2 linked regions of the Mucilaginibacter paludis DSM 18603 genome follow. The protein of the gene in region 1 interacts with the protein of each later gene in a pairwise test. Links are inferred from orthologs where the notes say so. Each region holds a gene or a part of one and is shown on either strand. Other genes may lie near its edges.

Region 1 (5,247 bases):
AAATTTAGCGACCCTTAATATCGTTCTAAGAAACGAAAAACTAAGCAAAAGCCATCTTTTGTTCTTTATAATAGCCTGATTTTAGCTTCTCGCCTACCTCTGTAAATGCAGAAAGTGTTATCTCCACATCTTGTAAAGAGTGTGTTGCAGTAGGTATCAACCTTAATTGTATCAGCCCCTTAGGTATAACGGGGTACATTACGATGGAGCAAAATATGCCATAGTTTTTACGCAGGTCCATGGTTAAGGCTGTCGCCTCATTTAAATCGCCCTGTAAAAACACAGGCGTTACCATAGTATTAGTTACCCCTGTATCAAAACCACGCTCTTTTAAACCGTTTTGCAAAGCTGCCGCTATCGTCCATAATTTCTCGCGCAGTTCCGGTTGAGATTTTAATAACTCAAAGCGTTTTTGCAAGCCAATCACCATCGGCATGGGCAAAGCCTTGGCAAAGGTTTGCGAGCGCATATTATAACGCAGGTAGTTTACAATCTCTTCGGTAGAGGCCACAAAGGCGCCTATGCCCGCCATTGATTTGGCGAAGGTACCAAAGTATATATCAACCCCTTCAACGCAGTCCTGCTCTTCGTGCGTCCCCGCACCGGTTTTACCCATCGTGCCGAAGCCATGCGCATCATCAATCAGTAAACGAAAATCATATTTATCCTTTAAAGCGATGATCTCTTTCAGCTTACCCTGCGCTCCCGACATGCCGAATACGCCTTCGGTTATCAGCAGAATTCCACCTCCGGTTTGTTCGCTCAGCCTGGTGGCTCGTTCCAATTGCTTTTCGCAGCTTTCAATATCATTATGCTTGTATACAAAGCGCTTGCCCATGTGCAGGCGTACACCATCAACAATACAGGCATGCGATTCGGCATCATAAACAATAACATCATTACGATCAACCAAAGTATCGATAATTGATAACATACCCTGGTAGCCATAATTAAGTAAAAAGGCATCGTCTTTTTTTACAAAGGCTGCAAGGTCCTGCTCCAGCGCCTCGTGATATTTGGAATTTCCAGACATCATACGCGCACCCATCGGGTAAGCCATACCAAAGTCTGCAGCTGCCTGCGCATCTGCCTTACGTACTTCGGGATGGTTTGCCAAACCCAGGTAATTGTTCAGGCTCCACACTAAATGCTCCTTACCCATAAATTGCATATGTGGCGCAATTTCACCTTCCAGCTTAGGGAACGAAAAATACCCATGCGACCATTTTTGGTGCTGGCCCAAAGGCCCCATGTTTTTTGATATCTTTTTAAATAAATCCAAAATCGTAATTTTTTATATCCGCAATTAATGCAAAGATAACGCTTAACCGGATGATTAACAAAAGGTATAACTTTTTATGATAGTTTATAACGAAAAAACCCCTTGTATAAATACAAAGGGTTTCAATTCGTGTCGCTAACACTTAATCTACATTATCGTGCAGAAAAGAATTGTTGTTCCTGATCTCAGTTTTACCCTCATCATCGGTTAATAAGCTAAATCTTGAAATCTGACTCTCTGATGATGCCGGTGTTTGTTGTAAAGCTATCTCTTTACGTTTATAAGCCGGAACGTTTTCCAGTTCCTGGATATTACCGTTACGCAGTTTCATGCTCAGATCTTTTAACCGCATAATACGCTCGCGCGATTTACGCAACTGATCTTCTATCGATTCGTCGGTTTTATGATCATCCAATCCTACAACGGGTGCTGGAGCTGGATCCGGTTCTGGCTGCGGTTGTGGTTCAAATCTTACAGGCTCTCTCACCGGTGTTTCAAACTGCACTTCGGGCTCCGATATTTTGAATGTAAAATCGGTATCAGCCGGTTCCTCTTCAAAAGATGGCTCTTCCTGCTGGAATGAGTGCCTGATGATGGCAGGCTCTTCGGGCTTGGCGAACAAATCGAATAAACCGGTTTGTTTTTTCTCCTCAGCCTGCGTTTTCATATAAATTTCAGTAGGAGCATTCTCTTTTTTAGGCGTATTGATAAACTCGTTCACAGGCCTTGCCAATGGCTTGGCTTCTGGAACCAGCATCGAGATCACCTTTTTAGTGCTTTGCTCTTTTTCGCGTTCATCCTTGGTTTGGAAACCGGTAGCTATAATGGTAACTGACAAGTTTTCTCCCAATGATTCATCGCGGCAATTACCCCAGATCAGATCAGCCGATAAACCGGCTTCCTGCTGAATAAAATCTGTAATGATGCTAACCTCATCCATAGTTACCTCGGTAACACCCGAAGTAATATTCAACAGGATGTAACGTGCACCTTCAATTTCGTTATCCTTTAACAAGGGCGAGCGTAAAGCACCTTCAACAGCCTTTAAAGCACGGTTATCACCTTCGGCAGAACAGCTACCCATAATGGCTACGCCACTGTCTTTCATTACGGTGCGCACATCCTTAAAGTCGACGTTGATATACCCCGGCAAAGTGATGATCTCGGCAATACCTTTGGCTGCTGTTGTTAAAATATTATCAGCCTGAGCAAATGCAGAGCCCAGAGTAAGGTTGCCAAATATTTCTCTTAAACGATCGTTAGAAATTACCAGGAAGGAGTCTACATGTTTTTTAAACTCTTCCAACCCCTCTTCGGCCTGCATCTTACGACGTTTGCCCTCGAAAGAAAAAGGCGTGGTAATAATACCAACGGTTAGTATATCCAATTCGCGGGCGGCCTTGGCAATAATGGGGCTTGCGCCGGTACCGGTACCACCACCCATACCCGCTGTTATAAACAACATTTTGGTATTTGAACCCAGCATCAGTTTAATATCATCGATATTTTCAATCGCCGAATTTTTGCCTACTTCAGGGATAGAGCCCGCGCCCATTCCTTCGGTTAAACTGGCGCCTAACTGCACCTTGTTCGGGATAGGGCTTAATTCTAAAGCCTGGGCATCGGTATTACAGATAATGAAATCAACACCTGTAATCCCTTGCTTGTACATGTGGTTAACAGCGTTGCCACCACCTCCTCCAACACCAATAACCTTGATGATGGAAGACTTTTCTTTTAACATCTCAAACTGCATAATCCTTTTTTTCAGCTATATGTGATCGACGATAGTCCAGATTTTATCTAATGTAATATTAAGAGTTTTTCCACATAGTTTATTAACATTTGTCAATAATGTGGAAAAGTTATTCTTTGTTGAAAATTTATTTCAAAAAGTCCTCATCTTTAATATCATCCCTGATAAATTTCTTTCCTGTTTCTAAAATCTTACCAAACAATCCAAATTTTCTGTCTTCAGAGAATTTGGGCTTTTCAACTCTTACCTCCTGCACCGGCATTACGGTATCTTCCATTTTCTGGATACCTTTGATCAGCAAACCAATACCTGTAGCAAAAGTTGGGCTCTGTAATTCCTCGTAAATATTTTTGGGCAGTACATCATTTTTGGCCAGGTGCTCGTTAGGATAACCAACGCGGCAGTCTAAACCGGTAACATACTCTACTAATTGCGGCAAATGTTTTAACTGCGCACCACCACCGGTTATTACAATACCTGCTATCAGCTTCTTTTCGTAACCGGATGTTTTAATTTCGTAGTATACATGCTCCACAATCTCTTCCATACGTGCCTGTATCACGTAGGCCAGATTTTTAATCGAGATCTCTTTAGGCTCGCGCCCGCGTAAACCGGGTACACATACGATTTCGTTATCCTTGTTTTCATCAGCCAGGGCCGATCCGAAACGGGTTTTCAACTGCTCGGCAATATTGCGCATCACAGAACATCCCTCGCGTATATCTTCGGTAATGCTGTTACCGCCAAACGGAATAACGGCGGTATGGCGGATAATCCCTTCATGAAAAATAGCCACATCGGTAGTACCGCCACCTATATCAACCAGTACCACGCCCGCTTCCTTTTCCTCCTCGCTCAATACCGCTTCTGATGATGCCAACGGCTCCAATATCAGCTCCTGGCTTTCCAGATGCGCCTTGTTAACACACTTTACAATATTTTTAATAGCGGTTACCTGGCCCGATATGATATGGAAGTTGGCTTCAAGCCTTACGCCAGCCATCCCTATAGGGTCTTTGATACCGGGTTCGTTATCTACGGTAAATTCCTGCGGTAAAACGTGGATAATCTCCTCGCCGGGAGGCATTACCAGGTTATACATATCCTCTATCAGTTTCTCAATATCCTTCCGGCTTATTTCGGTATTTAAATCGCGACGGGTAATTAAACCACGATGCTGCAAGCTTTTAATATGCTGACCCGCTATACCTACGTTTACCACCTTAACTTCAACGTTTGACTGCGTGCCCGCTACATCAACCGCCTGCGTTATCCCCTGCACAGTTTTATCAATATTAGATACCATCCCACGCGTTACACCTGCCGACTCCGCCTTTCCGATACCCAAAACCTCTATCTTCCCATTCTTGCTTCTGCGGCCAACGATAGCGCATATTTTTGTAGTCCCAATGTCTAATCCTACAACAATTGGTGAACTTTTCTCGTTTGTCAGGCTTTTGTCCATATCAATCCTCTCTTAATGTTATATTTTTCTTAGTAGATGTGTCCGGTTTAATTGAAGTAATTTTCCTGTTCACACTATCTTTCTTAAGAACTTCGTTTTTAATGCCCACCACCTGGTTGGCATATTTTATATTAATTATCTTATACGTATCCTGCCCCACTTTAGGTAAGGCCTGTTTGTAAAAAGCCAGCAGATTTGCAAATTTTATTGCTAACGAATCTGCATTGCCTAACAATATCCTGTGATTGCCAACTCTGGGTATCAGTTCGATCTCGTGAGTGCTATTCACATAGATCTGAACGATTTGAACGCTCCATAAAGAATCTTTTCGGATAAAATCGGCCGTTCTGTATAAATCGGTAGTGAGCGTATTATGTAACGAGTCAACCCGGTTGGCAAACAGCTCTTCGATATAACCGGTAGCCACCAAAACTTTTGCTGTAAAATTGGCTGATAAAGGTATTTTTAAGCCATGCTGATCGACATAAAAATCCTGGTCGAATTTGTTTAATATCCTTAAGATAGGCTGGCGCTGACTGATCTCGACATGCACAACGCCATCCATTTCCATATAAACCTTGGCAAACTCAATAAATGGATTTGCTTTCAATTTATTTTCTAAAGCGTGGATATTGATATCATCCAGCTTGCGCCCTATTATAGCTTTGCTTTTTACCTGTAAAATATTATCGACCTCTTCTTTATCAATAAAATACTGATTGCCGGGGATATAAATTTTAACAT
Region 2 (13,855 bases), 3.2 Mb from region 1 along the record:
AAAACCTTTACTTCCGGATCCATGCCTAAATTACCTACAAGGCGTACGCTGTTTTTTAATGTGCTCATTGTCATACTGTTTTAATGTTTAATATTCGTTTTAAATAACAGTACAAAGATGAGGGCACCTGCAAACCATAGTCGGTTGATAAGCATTTATAGTCGACAATACTTATTTGCAAGCGTTTGCAAACGAATAAAAAATGATTAATTTTATCGCAAATAGACATTATGCCATCAGAAAGATATTGTTTGGATTGCAACGAGATACTGCACGGGCGTGCAGATAAAAAGTTTTGCAACGATCAATGCCGCAACAACTACAATAACCAGCTCAATAGCGATAGCTATAACCTGGTGCGGAATATCAATAACATTTTGAAACGCAACCGCCGTATACTGGAAGAATTAAACCCCACCGGCAAAACTAAAACCACGCGCAAAAAGCTATCCTCAAAAGGATTTAACTTTAGTAAGCACACCAGTATATACCAAACTAAAACCGGCGCAAACTATATTTTTTGCTACGAATACGGCTACCTGCTTTTAGATGGAGAGGATGTATTGCTGGTTAAACGGGAAGACAAAGATGATTGATCAATCCAAGTGATAACAGATCCGGCACCTCGGCTCGTAGGTTTCCTTTTCGCCCAATAATATTTTGGCATCGCTTGATACCAAGCGGTACGAATATAGTGCCGGGTTACCGCAACGCACACAAACCGCGTGTACTTTGGTAACCGATTCGGCAATGGCCATAATAGCGGGCATAGGGCCAAATGGTTTGCCTAAAAAATCCATATCCAAACCTGCTACAATAACGCGGATGCCTTTATTGGCCAATTTATTACAAACCGAGGGTAACTCATCATCAAAAAACTGAGCCTCGTCAATCCCAACTACCTGGGTATTACTTCCCAGTAATAATATGGACGACGAATTTTCAACCGGGGTTGACTGGATTGAGTTCAGATCGTGTGATACTACGGCATTTTCGTCATAGCGCGTATCTGTTTTGGGCTTAAATATTTCAACGTTTAAACGCGCTATCTGCGCCCGCCTTAAGCGCCGTATCAGCTCTTCGGTTTTACCCGAAAACATCGATCCACAAATTAACTCTACACTTCCCCCAAACTCGCTGCGGCGCTTAAAAACATCTTCGCTAAATAGCATCATTAACCTTTATAAACCTCAAATATCAGAATTAAATGGTATTTTTGGATAAGTATTTTACCAACATTACACCAGGATATTTTATGAACAAGTATGAGATTCTAAAAAAAGTAGGCATCATCATTAAAGAATTGCAAGACCAGTACGAATATGCCGAGCAAAATAAAGAAGACATTAACGACCTGGAGTTGGAATTATTTGTTGCCAATGCTAATTTTTTAACCGACCATATTGAAATACTCCGAAAGCTTAACACGCAACAAACAAAAGCTTTACCCGAATCAAAAGCGACAACAACGCCTAAAGCCACCTTTGTAGAAAAACCATTACAAGAGGCACGGTACTTTGAGCCTGTTGTACAGCCGGCGCCATCCATTAAACCGGCAGAACCTGCTCCCAGTCTACTTGAATTTGATGTAGTTGAAGAACGTAAAACGAATGAACCGGTAACTCCCGTAGTTAAAGAACTGGAATTTGAGCCTGTGATTAGGCATGAACTGATACCAGAAGAAACTGTTAGTGACGAAGAAGAAACCAATGCTAATGAGGAAGCATTGGATAACGAAGAGCTAACAGAAGAACTATCGTATACCCATGATGAGGCTGAACAACCAGACCCGGTTATTGAACCTGCGGCCGAGGCTCATCCACAGAACGAAATACTGATCAGTCAACCGGAGCCTGTAAGCCAGCCAATGGCGTTCAATCCGCCGGAGCCAGAAAAGCCTTTAACCATTAACCAGCTGATATCAGCACAGTTGGCTGGCTCACGCCTGGCATCGCAAATGGAATTACAGCCTATTAAAGATTTAAAATCGGCTATTAACTTAAATGATAAGTTGTTGTTTGTACGCGACTTGTTTAATGGATACAGCATGGCCTACAGTGAGGCCATTGAAATATTGAACCGCTTTAACAAATTTGAGGAGGCCGATCAGTTTTTAAAGCTCAATTACTACGTAAAGAATAATTGGGAGGCCAAACAATCCAGTACCGATAAGTTTTACGATTTACTTAAACGCCGTTTTGTAAGCTAAAAAGCTCATACAATCATCAGGAGTAAACAACCCCCATCCGGTTTGAATCCAACTTGATAAGCGTAAACAAAAGGAAGGTAAAGCTCCATAGAGAGGATCCGCCATAGCTAACAAAAGGCAGCGGAATACCTATAACCGGCACCGCACCTATAGTAAGGCCAATATTAATAAAAAAGTGAAAGAAGATAACACAGGCTACTCCGTAACCGTATATTCTTGAAAATGGTGATCGTTGTCGCTCGGCCAGGAATATAATTCGCAATATCAGGAACAAGTATAAGCCAACCACCACAACCGATCCGGCAAAGCCCCACTCCTCGCCAACGGTGCAGAAAATAAAATCGGTACTTTGCTCAGGCACAAAAGAGAAGCGGGTTTGCGTGCCTTTTAAATACCCCTTACCCCAAAGCTTGCCCGACCCAATGGCGATTTTACTTTGATGTACATTATAACCTGCGCCCCGTAAATTTGACGCACGCCCCAACCACTCATCAATCCGCACACGTTGATGCTCCTTGATGATATGTTCGTAGATAAAAGGTACAGCTAAAACGAAAGCTACAGACAATGCCAACCCTGCGGCCGTAGTTAAAACAACTGCTTTGTAACGCCTGAAGATACCGATAACTATACCACCTATAATTAAAATAGCGCCAATAATGTATATGGCTTTAAACAGCAAGCTAAAAATAAACAAAGCGATAAACAGACCCGCGAGCGCCAAAAATTTACCCGACAGGCCTTCGCGATAAAGCACAAATATCAATGAGCAAAATACCAGCGTTGAACCATCATCAGGCTGCATCTTAATGAGCACCATGGGCACAAAAATAATACCGGCAGCTATAACAAATGATCTTAACTCGGTAATCCTGATATTTACACCGCTTAAATAACGCGCGAGTAATAAACAAGTAGCATATTTAGCAAATTCAGAAGGCTGTAGCCTAAACGTACCGATAGAAATCCAGGCCTGGTTACCACCTACATTGCGCCCGATAACCAATACCAGCAGTAACAAGCAAATAGTAACACCGTAAAATACTGGGGCAAGGGTACTAAAAAAACGGCTATCTAATAAAAGGATCACACCGCCTAAAACGATAGCGGTAAGAATCCATACAAACTGCTTACCATAATTGGTATGCATATCTATGATACTTGGATGGCTTTCGTCAAAAACAGCAGCGTGTATGTTGAACCACCCGATGATGCACAACGACAGGTAGATCAAAACGATTACCCAATCCACATTAAAAAAGAAACTCCGTTGGTTATTCATGTTCCTTCCTTCTTAATTGTGCTGCCATTAATGGTTGTTGATTTTGTTTTGCTTTACGGGATACGCTTTTTAAACGTTTGATACTGTCCGACTGCCCTTTTTCCAACGAATCTTCTTTAACGGTCTTGGGTTTGATAATGGCTGGTTGAGCAACCTTTAATGCGGGTAGCAGATTTTGCTTCATGATCCATTCCGGCGTTTTACCCGTCCCACGATTTGTTAAAGTATTCTTTAAGTATTTTTCAACAATATAGCTGGCAATCGGGGCGGCCCACCAGGCACCCTGCCCTGAATTTTCAACAACAACCGCAATCGCTATCTTGGGGTTATCGCGGGGGGCGAATGCCACAAAGATCGAGTGATTTTTACCATGCGGATTTTGAGCCGTACCTGTTTTACCGCACATTACAATGCCTGGGATCCGGGAAGCACGCGCGGTGCCATTTTCAACAACCTGCTGCATCCCGTCAATAACAGGCTCAAAATATTGCTGATCGATACCAACGTCGTTTTTAATAGTATATTCGGCTTTGGTAATCTTTTTATCGCCAATGGCCTTAATTAAATGCGGTTTGTAGTAATATCCACGATTGGCGATAATACACTCGATGTTGGCCAGTTGTAAAGGCGTAGCCTCCAACTCACCCTGTCCGATAGCCAACGATATTATGGAACTCGATCTCCAGCGTTTCGCACCAAATCTTTTGTCGAACTGAACATCAGTAGGCACGTTTCCCCGTCCCTCGTGGGGCATATCAACTCCTAATCTCACGCCGAAACCAAAACGGTTTACTTTGCCCTTCCAGTCCACAAACGTTTGCGACATGTTTTTAGATCCATTAGCGTTCATCAACTTATCAAACACATTACAAAAATAGGTATTACATGACTCGGCAATCGCCCTCGATAAATCGGTGACACCATGGGGCTCATCGCAATGCACCGGATGATTCCCCGCCCAATAAGTAGCAACGCAATTAAATGTGGTTTGAGGAGTGATCAATCCCGATTGTAATGCGATCAACGCATCCAACGGCTTAAATGAAGAACCGGGGGGATAATAGGCTTGTATGGGCCTTATAAAAAAAGGATTATAAGAATTTTTAAATAATTCGGCCATATTGTTCCCTCGCTGCCTGCCCACCATGAGGTTAGGGTCATAGGTCGGGCTGCTTACAAAGCATAATATTTCTCCAGTGGAGGGTTCAATGGCAACAATACTGCCCACCTTGTTCTGCATTAATTTCTCGCCCAACTTTTGGATGTCGATGTCCAGAGATGAGGTTAGCCTTTCGCCGGCTACCATAGCAGTATCTTCCAAGCCGTTCAAATAACGTTCTTTCACTACGCCTTTTGAATCTACCAATGAGTTTCGTACACCACGTTGCCCGCGTAAGGAATCTTCATAAGCTTTTTCCACTCCTGTACGTCCGATATAATCGCCGCGTTTATAATAGCCATGTGACTTTTGGATATCACGATCGTTCACCTCATCTATATAACCCAAAAACTGCGCCGCCACCGAATCTGGATAACTCCTTACGCTACGCTGTACGCCCGAAAATCCAGGAAATTCAAACAAATGTTCCTGGAACGATGCATAAGCCTGTACAGGGATCTGTTTTTCAAAAGCCGAACTCAGATTCCGTGAATAGGTCATGGCCTTTTTCCAGCGCTTATCAAACCCAGCCCTATCGATACCCAATAACTGGCAAAATTTAACGGTATCAAATGGCTTAACCTCGCGCGGGGTTACCATAATGTCGTACACAGGCTCGTTCTGCACAAGCAGTTTACCATTACGGTCAACAATTGGCCCACGGCTGGGGAAAATAACAAATCGGCGCAAAACGTTGTTATGTGCCGATTGCGTGTACTGATCGTCAATAATCTGGATGTAAAACAGCCTTCCGAGCAAGGCTAAAGCCATTACAATAAAAAGACCTTGTATAATATAGCGGCGCTCAAAAAAACTGTTCATTAACGTTCCTTTTTCCGGAAAAATAATAGCCCGGATATTAGTATCAAAAATACTGTAAAAACTGAACTTAATACAAAACGACCGAGCGTATATTGTATTTCGCGCAGGCTAAAAACTTCCAGGTTAAACAGAAAAAAATGATGGATAAGCGTTAGCACCAATACATAGGTAAAATACCACCTGAAACCCATTACACTGAGGGTTGGCTCGGGCTCGTTATCAAAGCCGTCCTTTTGAACGGTAATATTGATGAACGATATACGCACAAAAGCAAGCAACGTACAGGCCGCCGCGTGCAGGCCGGGAGTATCGTAAAAAGCATCAATGGAGAGCCCTAATATAAATGACAATATGAATAACAGCACGTTGGGTATTTCAAACGGCAACAGCAGGATGAACAGGATATAAACGTAAGGGGTAGCTAAAGAATAGAGCGTGACATTCTTTAAAAGAAATACCTGCACCAGCACTAATAGTATAAACCGGATCAGATTGATCAAAATTGTCCTACTCATCCTGTTTCCTGTTGGCCTCCACTTCCATCTGCTCTTTGGCTAAGCGATTAACTACCACATCAACATATTCCAGTTTGCTGTAGTCAACCGCCAATTGCAAATACATATTTAAAAACAAGCCACCTTCTTTGGCATGTAAATCACTTATTTTACCAATAGGTATGCCTGTAGGATATAAGGATTGGCCCGATGTAACTACCTTTTCGCCCAGTCGCGGTTTTACGTTATTGGATACATCCATCAACAAACCTTTATGTGGGTCCATATCGCCGGTCCAGGTAAAATTTCCTATCTCTTTGGTGTCTTCCAGCATAGCGCTTATCCGGGAGTTTTTATTTAAAACCGACTGAACGTTGGCAAAGTGCGCGGTGGTGTTTACCACAAGGCCCACAACACCCGAACTGCATATAACGCCCATATCTTTGGTAATACCATCTTTACTGCCCCGGTTAATGGTGATGTAGTTATTGCGCTTGTTGGTTGAATTGTTAATCACCTTCGCCTCAATATATTCGTACTGCTGATTATAGATCGTATCGGTTACCTTCCGTTTAGACAAAGTATCGATATAAAAAGACGACTTTAACTGGTTGCGCAACCGTGCGTTTTCGCGGGCCAGGCTATCGTTAACCGTTCCTAACGAGAGGTAACTTCTTACCTGGCTTATTTTGGTATAAATAGCGCCCGTAACCTCGTTAGACGAACTGATGTAGGTAGCCTTTTGAAATGAGTTATAATTGAGCATAATAAGCAAAGAGCCAATCTCAAAAATAACAAACAGAAAAAATGCGTTGTACTTGCTTATGAATATCCAGAGGTTACGCATGATTAAATCTTAGGATTGAGATTCGAGGCTGCAAATTTAATAAAGATAAATAAAGAGAGCATTGTGGGATAAAAAATATCCCGCAATACCCTTATCTCAATGCTCACATCTAAATTACTGCATTAAAAATTTAAATGTACCTATGTTTTTCAAAGCTATGCCTGTGCCGCGCACTACCGCACGCAATGGATCTTCGGCAACGTGAACCGGCAGTTTTGTTTTTGCCGCTACCCGTTTATCCAGCCCACGCAATAAGGCGCCGCCTCCGGTTAAATAAATCCCGGTTTGGTAAATATCCGCCGAAAGCTCGGGGGGAGTAATTTCCAAAGCTTTTAATATCGCTTCCTCTATTTTAGAGATGGATTTATCTAAGCAATGTGCAATTTCGGTATACGATACCGTAATCTGCTTAGGTACACCCGTCATCAGGTCGCGGCCTTGTACAGCAAAATCGGCAGGTGGCTCGGCCAGTTCAGGCAAAGCGGCACCAACTTCAATTTTTATTTTCTCGGCGGTGCGGTCGCCTATCATGATGTTATGCTGGCGGCGGATGTATTGCACAATATCGGAGTCAAAGTTATCGCCGGCAACGCGGATGGATTGATCGCAAACAATACCTGATAGGGCAATTACCGCAATCTCGGTTGTACCACCACCGATATCGATAATCATGTTACCCATCGGCTCTTCTACATCAATGCCAATACCTACGGCGGCTGCCATGGGCTCATGTATTAAATATACCTCTTTGGCTCCGGCAATCTCGGCCGAGTCGCGTACGGCGCGTTTTTCAACCTCGGTAATACCGGATGGGATACAGATTACCATACGTAACGAAGGGAAAAACCATCCCTTACCTTTATTGATCATTTTGATCATTCCGCGGATCATGTGTTCAGCCGCGTTAAAATCAGCAATTACACCGTCTTTAAGGGGGCGTACGGTACGGATATTATCGTGGGTTTTACCTTCCATTTGCATGGCCTGGCGCCCAATGGCAATTACTTTATTGGTTGTACGATCAAAAGCTACTATTGATGGTTCGTCAACAACAACCTTGTCGTTATGTATAATGAGGGTATTTGCGGTACCTAAATCTATGGCGATTTCTTGCGTAAAAAAATTAAAAACACTCATGTCAGTTTTTGTTTCAGGGAATTTGCAAAGTTATGGTTATTAATACGAGTTTTACTAATTCAACGCTAATTAGCTTAAATCAGCATTTAATACCCAGGCTTTAATAGTCATGTGTCAGCTTTACGATACAGGTGTAAATTAGTATTAATTATTGACATTAGTAGTACCTCAATTAGTGTTTAAAATGTCTAACTCCGGTCATTACCATAGCTATTCCTTTCTGGTCGGCCATCTTGATCGAATCCTGATCTTTGATAGATCCTCCAGGTTGTAATATAGCGGTAATCCCGGCATCCGCGGCAATCTCAACGCAATCATTGAACGGGAAAAACGCATCTGATGTCATCACGGCACCATTCAAATCAAATCCAAACGCATGCGCCTTAACGATGGCCTGCCTTAACGAATCCACGCGTGACGTTTGCCCCACACCACTGGCAATCAAGGTATTATTTTTAGCAAATACAATGGTGTTTGATTTAGTATGCTTAACCACTTTATTGGCAAAAAACAAATCGCGCAACTCCAGTTCGGTAGGCTGCTTTTCGGTTACAGGTTTCATTTGGCCTGGTCCCTCAATAACGCCATCCTTGTCCTGCTCAATAACACCGTTCAGCAAAGTTTTAAATTGCTTAACAGGCAGCTCAACTTGGTTGCGGATCAATATAATACGGTTTTTCTTTTCAGTCAGATAAACTAAAGCCTCGTTGGTGTAACCAGGCGCTATCAGTACTTCAAAAAACAGTTTGCTTATCTCGGCAGCTGTTTCTTCGTTAATCTCATCATTGGCAATGATTACGCCGCCAAAGGCCGAAACCGGGTCGCAAGCCAGGGCATCTAACCAGGCATCTTTAATAAAAGAGCGCGAAGCGATACCGCAGGCATTGGTGTGCTTTAAAATGGCGATGGTTGGCTCGGTAAATTCGTCTATCAGGGCAACGGCGGCGTCAACATCAACCAGGTTATTATACGATAATTCCTTGCCGTTCAATTTAGTGAACATGGCATCCAGATTGCCATAAAAAACACCTTTTTGATGCGGATTTTCGCCGTAGCGTAAAACCTGGCTCTTTTGGATGCTTTGTTTGAAAACCGGCTGAGGGTCTTCCTGGTTAAAATAATTAAATATGGAAGTGTCGTAGTGCGATGATATGTTAAAAGCTTGCTTGGCAAACTTACGGCGCTGGTCGATAGTTGTTTCGCCATTTTGGGTTTTCAGGATGTTTTCCAATTCGGCGTAATCATCTTTCGAGGCAACAATGGTTACATCTTTATAATTTTTTGCAGCTGCGCGGATCAGCGAAATTCCACCGATATCGATCTTCTCAATTACATCATCATGGCCTGCTCCCGATTTTACGGTTTCTTCAAACGGATACAGATCAACAATGACCAGGTCAATTTCGGGTATTTGATATTGAGCGAGCTGCTGCTGGTCGCCCTCAAAGCTACGGCGGGCTAAAATGCCTCCAAAAACCTTGGGATGCAATGTTTTAACACGGCCACCTAAGATAGAAGGGTAAGATGTAAGATCTTCTACAGCGATCACATCAACACCTAAAGCGCGGATAAATTCCTCTGTACCTCCGGTTGAATAGATGTTTACACCAAGGCGCTTAAGCTCCAGTATAATGGGTTCAAGATTATCTTTATAATATACAGAAATTAAGGCGTTTTTGATGAATACAGAGCTGCTCATTTAATGTGTTTTAAGAAGCCGCAAAAGTAGTAATTTTTATATTTTAAACACCTAAAAAAACGAGTCAAAAAAAAGTCCGCCTTGAAACAAAATCAAGGCGGACTTTAACTTTCCATTTTTATGATTAGGGAATAAGAACAATTCTTACTGGTTCCGGAATGATGGTTGTTCCGTCATCCAGCGTAATCAAAAAATAAAAACGCTTGGCAGCTTCTGCGTTAACCGCCGGCACAGTACCGCCGCCTGCAGTAAACGCTGTTAACGTGGTGTTAAAAGTAATAGAGGTTGTGCCATTGCCCGCTATAGGTGCAGTGTTATATAACCCGGTAGTACCTTGTACTGCCGTTTGCGTTGTACCAAGTGAAACGCGGGTAATTTCCTTAATAGTACGGCCACTTGAGCTGGGTATGGCAAACTGGATAGTGATGGTTCCTGCAGCCTTAGAAACGTAAATAGTAGGATCAGGGCGATAATCCTGCGCATTGGTAACAGTTACTGCGATGGCTGGCCTGCTGTCGGTAAACGGAACAAATCCTGATTTTTTGCACGAATTAAATGTCACAAGTGCCAACAAACCAATTATAAAATAGGGTAATTTCTTTTTCATTTTTTTCTGTATTACAATCATTATTTACTTAGCCCACCAAACCTTAACGCTTGTTAATGGCTGGGGCTTAGGTACGTTAGTATTACGTTGAATTTCGTTGTTGGTGTAAGGGAAACGCTTAGGAATTGAATTCGGATCATCACCCTGAGCATTTAAAGCAAGCGCTAAAGCTGGATAACCGGTTCTTCTATAATCATTATAAGCTTCGATGCCATTGCCCGTAAATGCGATATATTTTTGAGTGATAATTTGGATTCTCATTTGATCAGTAGTACCACTCAAGGTAGCCACAGTTGGGTTGGCAGCTAAGTATGCTGTAACGTCAGCTTGGGCAATACCTGTTTTAAGCATAGAGGCGGTAATCCCTTCTACATATAGCGCCTGCGCATTTAACCCTAATGACGGATATAGAAGCGCTGCTTCGGCCAAGATAAATGCGCGCTGATAGTTAGTTAAAATCCTGATAGGCGCTTCACCACTTGCTCCGGTTAGATAAACATTATATTTAGATCTTGTCGCGGCGGCCGGCGCAGCAATCGCTGCCGATGCACCATTGTCAAATGACGTAAAAACACCGTTCGGACTGGTATAAAACTTACCTAAACGAGGATCTTTAAGGTTGTTCATCAATGTAAGAAATCGGGTGCTCAACATTTGGTCGCCTGTACGATTTACATTATTGAACGAATACAAAGGGTTGTAATTACCAACTGAACTGCCAAACGGTACTTCCAAATCCTGACTTGTTGAATTGATGTAATTATTATCTGCGATTACGGCACTAATTGTTGATTGAGACAGCGTGGGATTGACATTAGAAATTTGCATAGCAAATTTCAACAACATGGTATTTCCGGCTCTTATCCATTTAGTTAAATCACCTTTATAAACAAAATCCTCATTCCCGGGCTTAAGCGCACCAGTGTTAGCCTTCAAATCGGCTATACCACTTTTTACCAAATCAAACAAACTGGTTATACCTAAGGCGGTATTACCCTGGTAAATATCCTGTTGAGCATCAAAACGGGGCTGAATAAATGTTAACCCCTGTCCAGCTTGAGAATAAGGCACATCGCCCCATAGATCGGTAGCAAGGGAAAATGCATAAGCCAATTCAATTTTGGCAATACCCGCAAACGCCGAATTGGTTGACTGGGTTTGCTTTATCAAATTAGCACAAGAGCTAACGGCACCATTATAAATTTCAAAATCCCATTGGTTATCAAAATTACCGCGTAGGTTATAAATATCATAACCGGCAACCTGGTTGGCAATACTTGCATTATGCTGCATCATTACCTCGGTAGCCCGGTCTAAATCGTTAGAGTTTGCAAATGCAATTGCTATCTCAGTATTGGGTAATTGCACCGTTGGAGATACGGTAGTTGGCGAATTAGGATTTTGATTAACGTCTACATATTTATTGCATGAAGTAGCAATCACTGCGGATGCTGCTATCATACCTATTATTCCTTTTATTTTCATTTGATTTCTTTAGTTTAAGTGCTGTTAATTAAAGTGTTAGTTTCACGTTAAATCCATAGCTTCTTGCATTTGGAGCACTTTGCAGTTCCAAGCCCCGGATGTTACCGGCACCCTGAGTGTTAACTTCGGGGTCAAACGGCGCGTTAGGAGCATAATAAAATAAGTTCCTGCCTATTATTGATATTGTTACGCTACCAAATGGACTTCTATTAAGAATACTTTTAGGCAGGCTATAACCTAACGATAACTCCCTGAATCTGTATACAGTGGCGTCAAATACGTTATTGTCGTTCTGCAAACCGAATGCCTGCCAGTAAGTTTGGGCAGATATCTGGATATTGTTTTGACGATAAGAGCCATCGGCATTTTGAATAACACCAGGAATAATATGTGGCAACTCACGATCGACGGCTGTTTCTTTTGCAGCGCCCCTTGATCTGTTAAACGCCGCTGTAAATGATACGATATCACCGCCTTGCTGCATATCAATCAAGAACGATAAATGCACTCCTTTGTAAGTAAAAGTATTGTTAAACCCTGATGTAAAATTCGGATTAGGGTTGGCAAGTACCTGCCCTGCAGGACCAGCAGTAAAAGTACCGGTGGCAGGGTTAATAACAAATTGACCATCAGCTGTTTTAAGGTTAGTGCTACCAACAATAACACCATAAGGCTGGTCAATTACAATAGATGGTATGCTACCTGTAAAAGCGCTCCCCGGTATTGGGAAGCTGGTTAAACCTTGCGCAATCGACTCAACTTTGTTCCTGATTCTTGTAAAATTAAAATTGACATCCCAACTAAAATTGGGGGATTTTATCGGAGTACCGGTTAATAATACTTCTATACCACGATTACTCAATGATCCAGAATTGGTATAATAAGAGTTATAGCCTGTTGACGTAGGAATGGCTAACGATAAAATATTATTAGTGGTCTTTGAGTGAAAATAAGTAACGTCCAAGTTTATCCGGTTATTCAGGAAACCAAGGTTAGCACCAAATTCATATGACGTAATAAATTCAGGCTTTAAAGAAGCATCTCTTAACGTTGCACTCTGCGTAAATCCTGAATAAGTTGCACCACCTACCGTAAAAGGGAAATTATCGCCAGCAACGTTATTACCATACGTAGGGACAACATAAACGGCCTGTAGACTATATGGGTTTGCGTCGTTCCCAACTTTGGCAACACTGGCTTTCAACTTACCATATGACAATATTTTAGATTGTATTTTAAAAGCGTCTGTAAAGACGAATCCAATACTTGCACCCGGATAAAAATAAGTATTACTGTTTACAGGCAATGTAGATGATTTATCTGCGCGACCTGTCAATTCTAAAAACAGGTAATTATCATAATCAAAGCTCAATTGAGTATAGAAACCAAGCAATCTCCTGATTGTACTATTTTCCTGGCTACCGTTAGTTAAAGTTGTACCGTTACTAACATTGTAAAAACCGGGCAATGTTAAGTTATCTGCCTGAAGCGTTGTATTTTCGTACTTACGCTGATTTAAATTTTGTCCCAATAATGCTGATGCATTAAAATTCTTGATAAAGAAGTCTTTCTTTTTTGCGGTGATTATCAGATCACTATTTATCTCCTGGCGATAAAACATATCCTGCAAAACCTGCCCATTAGGAACGCGTGCTGATGTTTTTGCAAAAATTTGTTTTCTTCTGTCTGTATAGGTATCCAAACCTAACTTATAGCTTACGGTTAACCATGGAGCTATATCATAAGCAGCGTTCACATTACCTGTAAAACGGCTAACATCGCTTATAAGCGGATTTTGATAGGCATCAAAATAAGGATTATCGGTTCCGGACAAAAAGAAAACATTAGCTCCTGTTACAGGATCAATATAGGGTAGTCCTTGTAAATCATAACTGCGAGGAATATTAACCAACGATCCCACAGCACTACTGCCATTGCCACCTAAAACACCTTGAGTATGTGTAGCTGTATAGCCTCCTGATGCTCCATATCGCAATTTATTAGCCAATACAGAGTTAAAATTCATTAAGACGTTTGTCCGATTCAGGTTAGTGTTGGGCAGAATACCATCTTGACGGGTGTTTCCGGCCGATAAAAAAACATTTTGGTCTTTA

The links.
Region 2: the proteins of ftsA (region 1) and MUCPA_RS21095 interact in binary tests that used the Escherichia coli proteins (3 or more experiments, as listed by UniProt). The link is inferred for Mucilaginibacter paludis DSM 18603 from one-to-one orthologs.

The regions. Positions count from the first base shown.
Region 1 is NZ_CM001403.1:1,781,785-1,787,031, forward strand. The notes cover bases 2,335-5,223. They hold ftsA (cell division protein FtsA), read right to left. Parts: upstream 4,504-5,223; coding sequence 3,166-4,503; downstream 2,335-3,165. Other genes in these bases: ftsZ (cell division protein FtsZ), read right to left, coding at 2,335-3,038; MUCPA_RS07565 (cell division protein FtsQ/DivIB), read right to left, coding at 4,505-5,223. Also shown: MUCPA_RS07550 (aminotransferase class I/II-fold pyridoxal phosphate-dependent enzyme), read right to left, coding at 41-1,282; more of ftsZ, read right to left, coding at 1,425-2,334; more of MUCPA_RS07565, read right to left, coding at 5,224-5,247. UniProt on the Escherichia coli protein: Essential cell division protein that assists in the assembly of the Z ring. May serve as the principal membrane anchor for the Z ring.
Region 2 is NZ_CM001403.1:4,983,723-4,997,577, reverse strand. The notes cover bases 5,940-8,723. They hold MUCPA_RS21095 (rod shape-determining protein), read right to left. Parts: upstream 7,951-8,723; coding sequence 6,928-7,950; downstream 5,940-6,927. Other genes in these bases: purH (bifunctional phosphoribosylaminoimidazolecarboxamide formyltransferase/IMP cyclohydrolase), read right to left, coding at 8,123-8,723; mreC (rod shape-determining protein MreC), read right to left, coding at 5,980-6,813; mreD (rod shape-determining protein MreD), read right to left, coding at 5,940-5,987. In the rest of the region: MUCPA_RS21135 (single-stranded DNA-binding protein), read right to left, coding at 1-68; MUCPA_RS21130 (hypothetical protein), read left to right, coding at 231-596; MUCPA_RS21125 (thymidine kinase), read right to left, coding at 597-1,172; MUCPA_RS21120 (hypothetical protein), read left to right, coding at 1,256-2,209; rod shape-determining protein RodA, read right to left, coding at 2,226-3,491; mrdA (penicillin-binding protein 2), read right to left, coding at 3,484-5,472; more of mreD, read right to left, coding at 5,472-5,939; more of purH, read right to left, coding at 8,724-9,649; MUCPA_RS21085 (hypothetical protein), read right to left, coding at 9,774-10,256; MUCPA_RS21080 (SusD/RagB family nutrient-binding outer membrane lipoprotein), read right to left, coding at 10,281-11,741; MUCPA_RS21075 (SusC/RagA family TonB-linked outer membrane protein), read right to left, coding at 11,770-13,855. UniProt on the Escherichia coli protein: Forms membrane-associated dynamic filaments that are essential for cell shape determination. Acts by regulating cell wall synthesis and cell elongation, and thus cell shape.